2 regions of the Bacillus sp. 5RYD7K genome follow, and region 2 is predicted to be linked to the other one. Evidence: predicted binding sites of a transcription regulator. Region 2 holds the regulator's gene; the other holds the start of a gene.

Region 1 (7,150 bases), 800 kb from region 2:
CTTGGAAATATATCGACATATCCTGCAAACTGACGAAAAATTGAAAAATAACATTGTATAAATGTGGTGAAAACGAAATTGAAAAATAATATTTAAGTAGTAAATTAAGACTAAATTATATCTTGAAAAGGTGATTTTTAGCTATATTCAAAAAAAACCTGTCGTTTTCCGATGACAGATGATAGATTATTAGTATAAATTTTCAAGAAAAGGATTGGAGGCTGCACATTATGTGCCAGAAAACACACGCACCCTTAGAAAGCTACGAAGTAAATCGTTCAACCATCGCTGTTTTGCCTGAGGAAATAGACGGTAAAATGGGGTCGAAGATCATTGAAAAAGATTGCATTCTGTATGTCAGCATGAAGCCGATTCACATCATTGACAGAAGCTGCCGCTACTTTGGCTCGAGCTACGCCGGGAGAAAAGCGGGAACGTATGAAGCGATTAAAATTTCTCACAAGCCGCCGATTATGGTGGACCCTTCAAATCACATCTTTTTATTCCCTACACTTTCTTCTACAAGGCCTCAATGCGGCTGGATATCTCATGTGCATGTTAAAGATTTTCAGCCGACCGCATTCGATGATACAGCGGTCACATTCTCAAACGGCAAAACGATGGAGCTGGAAGTATCTTATCATTCTTTTGAAAACCAGGTTTACAGAACCGCCTATCTCAGAACCACTTTTCAGGACAGGATGGGCAGTCATATCCCGAAGCGGCAGGAATTCATGCTGTACCCGAAAGAAGAGCGGACTAAAATGATTTACGACTTTATTTTGCGGGAGCTGGGGGAGAGATATTAGAGAAAGCTGTGATGTGAAGGGACGGGCCCTTTCCTTTTTGGAGAGGGCTTTTTTGATTTACATGCCCGGGCAGAGTTGTATCGTCTCCGTCTGTTGGCTATGATGGTGGAAAGAGAAATGACATTTTATTTAGGAGGGATGGGCATGGATGTATTTGCAAAATATGTATCAGGAATCGACAACCCGGATCACCGGCTCAAACTAGAGGAAATCTTGTCTTGGACGGCTGACCGATTCCCGAATTTACAGCCGCAGATCAAGTGGAATACGCCGATGTTTACTGATCACGGCACCTTTATTATCGGCTTTGCAGCAGCGAAGCATCATCTAAGTGTTTCCCCCGAAGAAGCGGGGATTGCGCACTTTGCCGATGACATCGCCCGCGCCGGCTACAGCGCCACTTCCCGTTTGTTCAGAATTCAATGGACTGATCCGGTGCATTATGATCTGCTTGAAAGCATGATTCAATTTAATATTCAGGAGAAGGCAGACTGTTCAGGGTTTTGGCGGAAATGAACGAAAAAATATTAAAGCACAAACCTGATCAGGAGCTTTTTTATGAAAAGTAATCCTAAGGGATTTGCGTTCCCGGCGGAGGATCATCATGCGTTCATCGCCTGAATACCCGGGTTCGGCGACCGCCCCGGTTTAAAATGGCTTTTCCTTCAGGCGAAATCTTCGCGGTAAAGAGCGGGATTGACATAACGAAACGCACGATGGCAGGAATCGTGCGTTCAGAATTCTTTATTTGACGACAGACATGCTGACGCTGCTGCCTGACACCGTCACTTTGGCAAAGTCCTGTGTATCCACCACAGGTGTGACTGCTTTATTGTCGATCGTGATATTTGTAAAAGCTGTTGAGAAGTTTGATTTGATGTAAGGGCGCTGATCCTCTGATGTGACCGCGACAGTGGCGAGCGCTTTCCATTTTGAGACTGAACCTACATTTGTTTGGGAGAGTTCTGAAATGATGCGGCCGGTATACCCGTCATTATTCGTCCCCCAATATGTGGCGCGGGTATTGCCGTTCAGATTTTTGTAAATGGTCAGCTGTACGGTGCTGCCGGGCCGGAAGCCTTTCGTATAGGTGAATTGGCTTTCTCCTTCCAGATACCGGACCTGGCTTTGCCCTTTTGAGCCGACTTTCATGATCGGTTTCCATACATGATACGTTTCACTGTACTGAAGCCCGATATCGGCCTCCGTGCCTCCGGTAAATCCTGAGTAAATATAGGCTGTCCCATTTGACACCTGAATCGAGCTCGGAAGCTGAATTTTCGTGACGAGAACAGAGCCTGTACTGTTCAGGTAGGCCCTTCCGCCGATTCCTTTGCTGAGCTGGGACGCCGCTTCCGCCGTATTGGGGCTGATGACCCCGGGAATATCCGCAGTACATACACCGAATAGAACGGCTGAAGTGAGCACACCCGCAAGAAGCCCTTTTTTCATCATCATTTCTCCTCCTATCATCATAGTCAGATAGCGCTATCAATTCATATTATAAAAGGTTTTGAAAGAAATTCCATAAAAGAGATACGGGCAAATGTAAAATGAAACTTTTTTCCTATTTATCTTGTAAATGGAGATTATTTGAACTATGATATGTTCAGCAATACCGCATCACTCAGGAGAGGGGATAGATAGAGGATGAAAAAGACGGCAGCTGTGCTTTTGTCTTTCGGTCTGGTGTTCGGATGTTCATACGGGGCGGGGCAGACGGCAGAAGCGAAAACAAAGGTGAAAACGTATCAAAACTGCAAGGCGCTGAATAAGGTGTATAAGGGCGGCGTGGCCCGGACGTCAAAAGTGAAAAACAAAGGCGGCAGAACAAAGTACAAGCCGTATGTCTCAAAAGCGCTTTACGATGCAAATAAAAGACTTGATCGTGATAAAGACTATATCGCATGTGAGAAATAAAAAAACAAGCCTCTTTAAAGAGGCTTGTTTTTTTACATTGATTCGATGGTGACGGCGGTTCCGTATCCGATTAATTCGGATGTGTTCTGTCCTGCGGTCAGTTCGAACCGCAGGCCAACGATGGCGTTCGCACCGAGCTGCTCCGCTTCTCTGATCAGCCGTTCTTTCACCGCTTTTTTGGAGTCTTCCAGCATTTCGGTATAGCTTTTTAATTCGCCGCCGACGACAGATTTTAAGCCTGCAAGCAAGTCTTTTCCGATGTGACGGGACTGGACGATACTGCTTGTCACCAGGCCTTTTACTTCCGTAATCTGTTTTCCGGCGACGGTTTCAGTTGTGGTCATGATCATGCGGCTTGCCCCCTCCATGTGTCTTACCGCTATTTTATCATTAAGCCGCCTTTTCGGCTGCGCTGATTTGTTTTTTTCTGACTGCGGCACTGACTGCAAACATGACGGCAGTGTTTAAAATCAGCGCGATGATGCCTGTATTCATGTCTTTCACGATCTGCGGAAGAAACGGAAAGAGGGTTCCGATGGTTGATTCGGTCAGCGTGATGAAGGCGACCGTCCCGACCCCGGCCGCTATGCCGGCAAAAGCGCCGTGGCTTGTGATAAAACGGCGTTTCGGCAGGCTGAATAAAAGCGCAGGGAAAAGCTGGGTGACAAGGCTGTAGCCCATTAAAAGCAAGGTGACGATGGTATTTCCGCCTTTCAGCGTAAAATATACGGAAATCAGCGCGATAACAGGTACGGCGTATTTTGCGAGCCGCGAAACTTTTTTGTCAGTCGTGCCGGGCCGAATGGCTTTGTACACATTTTTGGCGAACAGCGTGCTTGAGGCCATTAATATCATTGAACCGGGGACAAGCGCCGTCAGAATGCCAGCCGATCCGATCAGTCCGACAAACCAAGGATCAAAGGTTTTCACTGACAGCTTTAATAAGGCGAGGTCCGTGTCCGCCCCTTTTAAACCGGGGACCTGCAGAATCGCCGCAAATCCGGTAAAGATGACAAACAGCAGGACGAGCTGATAAAGAGGCATGATGATTGCGTTTTTCCGAAACACCCGCGGATGCTCCGCCGAATAGGAAGCGGCAAATGTATGGGGCCACATATAAAAGCCGAGGGCGGTCAGCAGGACGGTTGAGCTGAACCATGAAGGGCTTTGTCCGGTTTCAGAAAGTGTGAGAAATCCGGGTTTTGCGGCGTCGATTTGTTTGAACATCTCTGAAAAACCGCCGTAGTAATGAATGGGCAGATAAATGCCTAAATACAGGACGATGCCTAAAATCATGATATCTTTGACGACTGATATCCACGCTGAACCGTGGATTCCTGAAATCATCACATAAATCGTGATGGAGACAGCGCCGATCCAGACTGCGGCTGATGGCGGAATCTGGCCGTACGACGTTGCCGAAACAATTAATCCGAGCCCTTTCAGCTGCAGGACGAGATAGGGGATGAGAGATGCGATGCCGACGAGCGATACGAGAATGCCGAGGAGCGGGCTGTTGTATTTTGAAATAAAAAAATCAGATTGCGACATCAGTTTATGCTGTTTGGCGTATGTCCACACGGCAGGCAGAAGCCAATATGACAAAATGTAGGCAAGACAGCCGTAAGCGATAATGTAAAAGGCGGGACCTCCTTTTCCGTAAGCCCATCCGCTTCCGCCGAGGAATGTGAAGGTCGTGTAAATTTCTCCCGCCATTAATAAAAAGACAAACATCGTGCCGAAGCCGCGTCCGCCCACCGTCCATTGTTCAAGGTCCATCTTTTTTCCTTTTCGGGCGCGGATTCCGAGATATACACAAAACAGGAGCACGGCGGCCATTACGGAAAATGCGGCGTTCATTCCGTTTCACCCGCCTTGTTTTCTTTGTCCAATTTGTAAACCGCAGCCATCAGAACAGAAGTCAGAACCGCCCAGATGACGACATATGCGAGAATGAAAGGCATTCCGAAAACATAAGGCGTCACCCGGTTGGCAAATGGAATGCCGGCGAGAATTCCGAAAAAGGGCAGGGCAGCGAGAACATGAATCAGTTTCATAACATTCCTCCTTTGAAAAGCGTGTACCGAATTATAAAGAAAATCATGTCGAATGTATAGTGTGAATAGTCTGAATTTTACAGTTTCAAAGAAAAGCAGTCCCGGCTGCTTTTTAAATGGTCGCAAGAGACAGGTAATATTCCACTAAGGCGGTTACCTGTTCCCGTATTCTCGGGTTGAAATAACGGTGTTTTTCTTCATAGCCGTTAATGGTGCATATATAAAGCGTAAATGCTTCATCTCTTTGGGCTTCGTATATGTTGATTTTACGCTTTCTTAACTCTTTTCGAACATCACTCAAATCCTTTTGTGCTAATTTTAAAGAGCAGCTGATAAGCTGTTTATAGGGTTGTTTTAATTTGAACGGGCACGAATCAAGCGCTTCGAAATCCCGATTCAGAATGGCGGCCGCCATGGGCAGAAACAGCCCTTTTTCGATGAGGTCGCGGGTGCCGCTCCGGATGTCAGGCATAAATACTCCTTCTTTCTTAAAAGGGAACGTTTGTTCTCATTTTATACTCACTTACACGATATTTCAAGTCGGAAAATCTCGTAAACATTTTCGTTTTTTGGAGATAATGTGTAGAATAAGGATAGACAAACTCGTTAAGGAGTATAAACGTTGGAGCAATTTTTATCATATTTCACTGAGGAACAGCTGACGGAATGGTTCCAAAGCTATAGAGCTTTCGGCCCGGCGGCTGCGGTTTTACTGCCTTTTATTGAAGCGTTTCTTCCGTTTTTGCCGCTTGTTGTATTTGTGGTGGCGAATACGAATGCATTTGGGCTGTGGGAAGGTTTTTTTCTGTCGTGGCTCGGATCTGCGGCAGGATCACTGCTTATGTTTTATGCCGTCCGCCGTTTCGGACAGAAAAGAGCTTTCGGTTTCATCCGCAGGCATGAGACCATAAGGCGGATGATGCTGTGGGTTGAGCGGCACGGTTTCGGTCCGCTGTTTATTTTACTTTGCTTCCCCTTTACGCCGTCCGCTGCGGTTCATATCGTTGCCGGCCTGTCACGTGTGGGGGCGCTGCAGTTTGTATCAGCCGCCGCTATGGGGAAAATGGTCATGATCTTTATGATCAGCTTTATCGGGTATGACCTTCACGCGCTCTTTACACAGCCTTTCAGGATGGCGGGCGCCTTAACGGTGATCGCGGTGCTGTGGTATGCAGGAAAGCATATCGAACGGCGTTTACAGACGAGGATCAGTCAGCATGAGAAAGACGGAGGGAGACAGGAATCTTGAAAAAACGATTTTGGTTTATAGCCGGCGTGCTTCTCGTTGTTTTGGCCATACAATTAAAAAATGCCATTTTTATTGATTACAAAGTCGAAGGAATCAGCATGAATCCGACCTTTAAACAAGGAAATGAGCTGATAGTCAACAAGTTTTCCCATCGTTACAAAACGATCCGCCGTTTCGATATTGTGCTGTTTAAAGGCCCGCACCACAAAGTGCTGATCAAACGTGTCATCGGGCTCCCGGGCGAGTCGATCGCTTACAGGGAAGACCAGCTGTATGTGAATGGAAAACGGGTTTCAGAACCGTTTTTAAAACCGTTAAAGTCATCATTGTCCGCAGGCAGCCATGTGACCGGTGATTATACATTGAAGGAAACGACCGGGCGCAAAAGCATACCGAAAGGACAATATTTCGTTATTGGCGACAATCGCATATACAGCCTCGACAGCCGTCATTTCGGACCGATTAAGGATAAAGACATCGTCGGGGTCATCAGTGAATCAGACGCCAAGTGAACGGCGTCTTTTTTTTCGGAAATGATTGTCAAAAAGCAGAGGGAAGACTATAATGAGGATTGTTACGCGCGAAACAAAAATCAGGCGTTTTATTTTTAGTGATTTTGTTGCGTTTGTAACAAAAAATATGAAAGAGGGCTGATGAGATGGAAACACAGGCTGCCATTATCGGGGGAGGTCCGGTCGGGCTCATGCTTGCATCAGAACTGGCGCTGGCCGGAGTGAAAACGACTGTCATTGAACGATTGAAGAAGACGGTGCCCTATTCCAAAGCGCTTATTATGCATCCGCGCACACTGGAGCTTTTTGCCATGAGAGGCATATTGGAACGCTTTTTGGATAAAGGGACGAAGGTGTCATCCGGCCATTTTTCGATGCTGGATACACGGCTGGATTTTTCCCGGTTGGATTCTAAGCAGAATTATTCGTTAATGCTGCCTCAGGCAGATACGGAGGGGCTTTTGGAAGAATATGCATCAAGTTTAGGCGCAGATATCATCCGCGGGGCGGAAGCGGTGTCCGTTACCCAGACGGATGACGGAGCGGAGACGGTGTTCCGGGATGAAAGCGGTATCCGCACCCTGCGCAGCTTATATGCCGCGG
Region 2 (7,150 bases):
AAAAAGATCAGCATGAGCGAAAATAAGCGCGGAAACACAAAAAAAATTCTCGGCGGTGTGATTATAGGTGCAGCCCTTTTAATTGCGGGCGTTACGGCGTCATTATTTATTGAAAAAATACCGAATGGTTATGTCGGAGTCGTATACTCACCGAACGGCGGGGTAAAATCCGAAACTTTGGATCAAGGCTGGCACTTAGTCGGTTTGTTTAATAAAGTAACGGAATATCCGGTGCGTATGCAGACCGTAAATAATGAAAATATAAAAGTGGCAACCTCAGACGGTAAAAATATTGAAATGGATATCGCTTACAACTATGTTGTTCAGCCTGATAAAGTAGTCGATCTGTTTAACAAATTCGGGGCGGTAGACGTTGAAACGATTGAAAATACATATTTAAAAACAAGGCTGTGGGACGCGGCGCGAAAATCAATCAGCAAATACTCGGTTATTGACACATACGGGCAAAAATCTGCAGAAGCCGCTGCCGATGTTCAAAAAAGGTTTGCTGAGGATATGAAGAACCTTGGATTTTTAATTGATGATCTGACGCTTGGCGTACCGAAGCCGGATAAAGCCACACAGGAAGCTATTGATGCAAGAGTGAAGTCTTCACAGGAGCTTGAACGGACGCAGACTGAAATTAAAATAGCTGAAGCAGAAGCGAAAAAGAAAAAAATTGAAGCGGAAGGGATCGCTGATTATAACCAAATCATAAAAAAATCAATGTCTGATGAAATGATCAAATATAAATGGATTGAAAAATGGGACGGAAAAACACCGAAAGCGACAGGCACAGACTCACTGCTCCAGCTGCCGCTGGACGATCAGAAGCAAAAATAAAAAGAAAGGAGGCGGATGCCTCCTTTTTATGTTTTTTCCTGAGGGTCTTTTTCCGGCACCAATTCTTCAGACGCCTCGGTTTGATAGCTCAATAGTGTGCTGTCTGTCCCTGTTGTGTCCTGATAATCTTCGGGAAGCACATATTGCTGCAAATATCGGTGAAAAAATGCCTCAAAAACAGAAATGCAAAGTGCAGAGATAACCGATGCCGCGGCAGGAGAGACATTAAACCCGCCAATGTTCATTAGAAATATCCATAATATAATGAATGAAATTCCGAAATCAGCTGCAACGGCTGTAAAATTGCTTGTTCTCGGCAGAATCATGCAATCACCCAAAAAGTAAGTGATCAAACTTAAGATCAAGGTAATAAACAGAACGTTTAAAAAAGTTACTTGGTACATCAGATCCAGAACAATGTACAGCAAAGCAAGTGTGAGCGCCGTTTTAGAAGCGAAAGCAATTACATGTTTCATTTGAACCACCTTCGTTATTTCGTTTAGTCTTCATTGTAGGCAATCAGCAAATTTTTAAACTGGTATATAGTGGTTATAAAGTGTGCGTTTTAATAAAATGTAAATAGACATCACCATATTCACAAGTTAAAATATGTAAAAAAAAGGGGGATGCAAAATTGAAAAAATGGTGGATATGTATTGCTGTTTTTTTATTATGTTTTTGCGGAGTACACTCAGCTGAAGCGGCTACCACTGGATTCGGATCAAAAACAAGCTTCATTATGGAGGGAGATGTAAAAGAGTTTTTTATTGAAAATCCGGGGGCTGTATCAGCTGATGATTACCTATTAGGATACAAGTTCACCATTGTGAACAATTCTTCATGCAATTTAAACGTGAAACTCCAGCGGATGGCACTGAACGGAAACTTTTATACATTAAGTTCTAAAAGCTACAGCGGCAGCTGGTTAAACCTAAGTGCCCAGGACAAAAAATCAATTGATCCGCATCACAAATACAGGATTCTGATTGAAAGCTCTTCAAACGACTGTGAACCTGTCCATATTAAAGGGTTATACGGCGTGGAATATTATCATTTTGATTGAAAATAGATACCCGCAAAGGCAGCGGGTTTTTTTACATCTCGTCAAAACTTATTGTACTATGCACTAAATATTCATGAATATAATGTAATCCGTCCGCTCCAGATGAAGATAAATATATATCAAAATCAGCCCGCACAAATACAAAAGTTGAAAAATAGATAAAAAGTTTCCTTAGAGAAACATTATTTATTGACTTCAAAAGTGAGATGCCGGATAATAAAGATGTAAGTTTTTCCTCCTTAGCAGGTTCGTTTCTTAAGCCAGGGCGAATCTGCTCTTTTTTATGCAAAAGTAAAACCCCTCTGAAAGGGGTTTTACGATAAATAAAGTTTAATAGAATTAATGAACGGCTCTGAATACGCCGATCACTTTCCCTAAAATGCTTACGTTTTGCAGGATAATCGGTTCCATCGTCGGATTTTCCGGCTGCAGCCGCACATAATTGTCTTCTTTATAGAAGCGCTTGACCGTGGCTTCATCATCTTCGGTCATAGCCACCACGATTTCCCCGTTATTGGCCGTGTTCTGCTGTTTGACAATGACGTAATCTTTGTCAAAAATGCCGGCGTCAATCATACTTTCTCCCATGATTTCTAACATGAATACGTGTTCTCCCGGAGGAACCATCCTGTCAGGAAGCGGAAAATACTCGTCGATATTTTCAACAGCCGTAATCGGAATACCCGCCGTCACTTTCCCGATGACCGGAACATTGACAACCTGGCTTTTCGGAATTTGGACTTCTTCTTCATCCAATACCTCAATCGCTCTCGGTTTAGTAGGGTCCCGTCTGATCAGGCCTTTTGTCTCCAGCCGCGCCAAATGTCCGTGCACGGTTGAACTGGAAGCCAGTCCTACTGCTTCTCCTATCTCTCTTACAGAAGGCGGATATCCTTTCGTTTTTACCTCTTCTTTAATAAAACGCAGGATATCAAGCTGCCTTTTTGATAGCTTCGTCATATTTCGCACCTCAAAACGTCGATTTTAAGTAGATTATAGCATGATTTTCCTGACAGTACAAACATAGGTTCGAAAAAAACGATTGACAGAAACATTTGTTCGTATATACTGAAAGGTATAAAAAGCGAACAAACATTCTGGAGGTTGTTTAAATGGCGAAGGAATCTATCATATTTGTCGGACTGTTTACTGCGATTTTAAGTGCTGTTATTTTACTTGTTTCATGTACGGGAAATGATCAGGCGCTCAGCCAATATGTTAAAATAAAGGTTCAGGACGGAGATACTCTGTGGTCACTTGCGGATCAAGTAGCAGAGAAGAAAAATATTAACAAAGAAGATTTCATTGAGTGGGTGACGGAGAATAATCATCTCCAAACTGCTGATATAAAGCCCGGAGACGAACTTATTCTTCCGGTTAAGAAGGAGCATCCGGCCGTATATCAGCTGGCCATTGTCAATTAGAGAGGAAAGAGAGAAATGAAGGCGCTCATTTATGCCCGGGTAAGCACAAACAAAGAACAGCAGCAGACGTCTTTAAAAAGACAGGAAGAGGAGCTCAGTGAGATCGCTGCGGCAAACGGCATGGAAGTCGTAAAAGTCATTTCAGAGAAAGCCAGCGGTTACGAAATGGACCGCGACGGAGTATTTGAAATGCTTGATGAAATTAAAAAGTCACATATTGACGCGATATTGGTGCAGGATGAAACAAGACTGGGAAGAGGAAACGCCAAGATCGCGCTTTTGCATTGTATTTACAGGGAGAACGTAAAGATATATACGACGGCTCATAAAGGCGAGCTGGAGCTTTCCGAAGCTGATACGATGGTACTCGAAATCGTCAGTATTGTGGAGGAATATCAAAGGAAAATTCACAATATGAAAATCCGGCGGGGAATGAAAAGAGCCGTAAAAAATGGCTATAAACCTGAACGGAATCTGAAAAACAGACATGAAAACAGCGGAAAAGAAAAAAAAGAGGTCCCTGTTTCGGAAATTATCAGGCTGAGAGCCAACAAGCTTACCTTTGCAGAAATCGCCGCCACCTTAAGAGGATTCGGCTATGATGTATCCAAAGCCACGGTTCACCGGCGTTTTCAGGAATATATCGCAGACAGCGAAGGCAGCTGACATGCTTCAGTTGTAAAAAAGATGATGTTTTAGTAGTATATAATCAACACGCACCAAAGGAGCTTATTATGATTTCTAAAGAAAAAATCGCAAGAATTAACGAATTGGCTCAAAAAGCTAAATCAAACACGATAACAGATGAGGAAAAAGCCGAACAGCAAAAGCTTCGCCAGGAGTATTTGAAAGGGTTCCGCTCCTCAATGAAAAATACGTTAAAGAGCGTAAAAGTTATTGATCCGGAGGGTAATGATGTCACTCCTGAAAAATTAAAAAGGGAACAACAGAAAAATAATCTTCATTAAACAGAAAGAATACGGCAATACGTATTCTTTTTTCGTATATACTAATATCAGGCTGTGATTTGCGACAATTTTCAACAAGTTTATCTCAAATTTAAGCTGAAAGAGTTGAGAAAAAGTCAGCATCGCTTTATGATGAAAAGGTACAACAATAAGGAAGGGGATTATAATGGATACAATTGAAAAGAAATCAGTTGCCACCATACGTACACTATCTATAGACGCAATTGAAAAAGCTAATTCCGGACACCCGGGCATGCCGATGGGAGCTGCTCCGATGGCTTACACGCTGTGGACGAAGTTTATGAATGTAAATCCGCAGAATCCGGGATGGTTTAACCGCGACCGCTTTGTTTTATCAGCAGGACACGGTTCAATGCTTTTGTACAGCATGCTGCATTTAAGCGGGTATGACCTCAGCATTGAAGACCTGAAACAGTTCCGTCAATGGGGAAGCAAAACACCGGGACATCCGGAGTTCGGGCATACAGCCGGAGTCGACGCAACGACCGGGCCTTTGGGACAGGGTATCGCTATGGCAGTGGGAATGGCAATTGCAGAACGCCATCTGGCTGAAACATATAACCGTGATTCATTCAACGTAGTTGATCATTATACATATAGTATTTGTGGAGACGGCGATTTGATGGAAGGCATTTCTTCTGAAGCCGCTTCTCTAGCAGGCCATCTGGAATTAGGCCGCCTGATTGTATTATACGATTCTAATGATATTTCTTTAGACGGCGATTTAAATCGATCTTTCTCTGAAAATGTAAAACAGCGTTTTGAAGCCATGAACTGGGAAGTCCTTTATGTTGAGGACGGAAATAACATCGCTGAATTGACGGCTGCAATTGAAAAAGCGCGCCAGAATGATAAAAAACCAACATTAATTGAAGTGAAAACGACAATCGGTTTCGGTTCTCCAAACCGCGCGGGCACATCCGGTGTTCACGGCGCTCCGCTAGGACTAGAAGAGAGCAAGCTGACTAAAGAAGCGTACGCTTGGACGTTTGAAGAAGATTTTTATGTTCCAGAAGAAGTATACGCGCATTTCAACGAAGCTGTAAAAGAAGCCGGTGCGAAAAAAGAACAGGAATGGAATGAACAGTTCGCGGCATATAAGGAAAAATATCCTGAGCTTGCTGAACAGCTGTCACTCGGCATGAAAGGCGAGCTGCCGAAAGACTGGGATCAGGAAATTCCTGTCTATGAAAAAGGCAGCAGCCTTGCTTCCCGCGCATCTTCAGGTGAGGTGCTGAACGGCATCGCCAAGAAAATTCCTTTCTTTGTCGGGGGATCTGCTGACCTTGCGGGTTCAAACAAAACGACAATCAAAAACGCAGGGGACTTCACGGCCAAAGACTACGCCGGGAAAAACTTCTGGTTCGGTGTCCGTGAATTTGCGATGGGCGCTGCTTTAAACGGAATGGCGCTTCACGGCGGCCTCCGCGTATTCGGCGGCACATTCTTTGTGTTCTCAGATTATTTAAGACCTGCTATTCGTCTGGCGTCATTAATGGGGCTTCCTGTCACTTATGTATTTACGCATGACAGTATTGCCGTAGGAGAAGACGGACCGACTCACGAACCGATTGAGCAGCTTGCATCTTTACGCGCGCTTCCTAACCTTTCTGTAATCAGACCTGCTGACGGAAATGAAACCGCAGCTGCGTGGAAGCTAGCCGTTCAAAGCCAGGATCATCCGACAGCTCTTGTGTTGACACGCCAAAACCTGCCGACAATTGATCAGCAGGCTGAAGAAGCGTATGCCGGAGTAGAAAAAGGGGCTTATACCGTTTCCAAAGCAAAAACTGATTCACCGGACGCCCTTCTTTTGGCGACAGGTTCTGAAGTCGGACTTGCGATTGAAGCACAGGCGAAGCTTGCTGACGAAAATATTCATGTATCTGTAGTCAGCATGCCGAGCTGGGACCGTTTCGAAAAACAATCGGCCGAGTACAAAAACAGCGTACTTCCTCCGAATGTGACGAAACGTCTTGCGATTGAAATGGGATCAAGCTTCGGATGGGGCAAATTTACCGGTCTTGAAGGAGACGTTCTCGCAATTGACCGTTTCGGTGCTTCAGCTCCGGGAGAAACAATTATGAAAGAATACGGGTTTACTGCAGAAAACGTGGCTGACCGCGTGAAGAAACTGCTAAACAAATAAAGAAACAAAAGAGGATGAGTCAAATCATCCTCTTTTTCCTGTATATACGACAAAAATAGAAGGGTCGCCGTAACAGTAATAGACAATTCTTTCTTTTCTCCTTTTGTATAATAGAAAGCAATACACAGCGCTGTAAAAGGGGATGAGGAAATGGAACGTCATTACTATACGCACCTGATTAAGGATGAGTTTGCGAACCACTACTTCGGTCGGGAAACCGCTATGTTTGAATTGTTTCGAGACTATCATTGGACAAATCTGACACCCCAAGAATATCAACTGACAAAAAAGCAAGTTCACTATATAACAGAACCGATTCCGGTAATACATATGCATCAGCGTCTCCAGCTTCATTTAAACCGAATGAGTTACAGCCGTTTAGATTCAATTTATCAGCTTACACTGCCCGGAGAAAAGGGCCGCGCCACCTTCATGATGAAAGACAGCTTGATTGAGATTGCAGCTTCGGGAGATTATGAGGCGGAAACGATTTTCTTTGAGATTCTCCGTAAAATCAGCCCCTGTTTTCTTGCGATGGATTTTAAGACAAGGCGTTATGGGTGGTTAAATCCGGTCAGAGAAAGAAATTTTGTCTAAAAACGAGCAAAAAGAGATGTAATTGTTGTATAATAGCCTTTGGTTTAGTACACTTTAAACTAGACAACATGAAGGAGGAAATAAA

What was found. The regulator LexA, encoded in region 2, represses DNA repair genes until DNA is damaged. The targets are predictions, from matches to a motif close to CGAACATATGTTCG.
Region 1: a site for LexA is predicted at 5,282-5,295, ahead of ACQE26_RS18450 (YhjD family protein). Genes of this name have one in related genera too.

The regions. Positions count from the first base shown of each region.
Region 1 covers NZ_CP191200.1:3,766,413-3,773,562, reverse strand. Annotated here, with positions in the region: gene comK (competence transcription factor ComK) at 231-809, shown strand; gene ACQE26_RS18480 (iron chaperone) at 954-1,325, shown strand; gene ACQE26_RS18475 (YrpD family protein) at 1,554-2,264, opposite strand; gene ACQE26_RS18470 (excalibur calcium-binding domain-containing protein) at 2,460-2,729, shown strand; gene ACQE26_RS18465 (YbjQ family protein) at 2,762-3,079, opposite strand; gene ACQE26_RS18460 (sodium:solute symporter family protein) at 3,120-4,589, opposite strand; gene ACQE26_RS18455 (DUF3311 domain-containing protein) at 4,586-4,786, opposite strand; gene ACQE26_RS18450 (YhjD family protein) at 4,899-5,258, opposite strand; gene ACQE26_RS18445 (TVP38/TMEM64 family protein) at 5,409-6,035, shown strand; gene lepB (signal peptidase I) at 6,032-6,547, shown strand; gene ACQE26_RS18435 (monooxygenase) at 6,694-7,150, shown strand, end outside.
Region 2 covers NZ_CP191200.1:2,970,081-2,977,230, reverse strand. Annotated here, with positions in the region: gene ACQE26_RS14860 (DUF8570 family protein) at 1-26, shown strand, start outside; gene ACQE26_RS14855 (prohibitin family protein) at 13-843, shown strand; gene ACQE26_RS14850 (YndM family protein) at 870-1,319, opposite strand; gene ACQE26_RS14845 (hypothetical protein) at 1,478-1,906, shown strand; gene ACQE26_RS14840 (hypothetical protein) at 1,938-2,195, opposite strand; gene lexA (transcriptional repressor LexA) at 2,246-2,866, opposite strand; gene yneA (cell division suppressor protein YneA) at 3,019-3,330, shown strand; gene ACQE26_RS14825 (YneB family resolvase-like protein) at 3,346-3,996, shown strand; gene ACQE26_RS14820 (DUF896 domain-containing protein) at 4,065-4,298, shown strand; gene tkt (transketolase) at 4,465-6,468, shown strand; gene sirA (sporulation inhibitor of replication protein SirA) at 6,619-7,065, shown strand.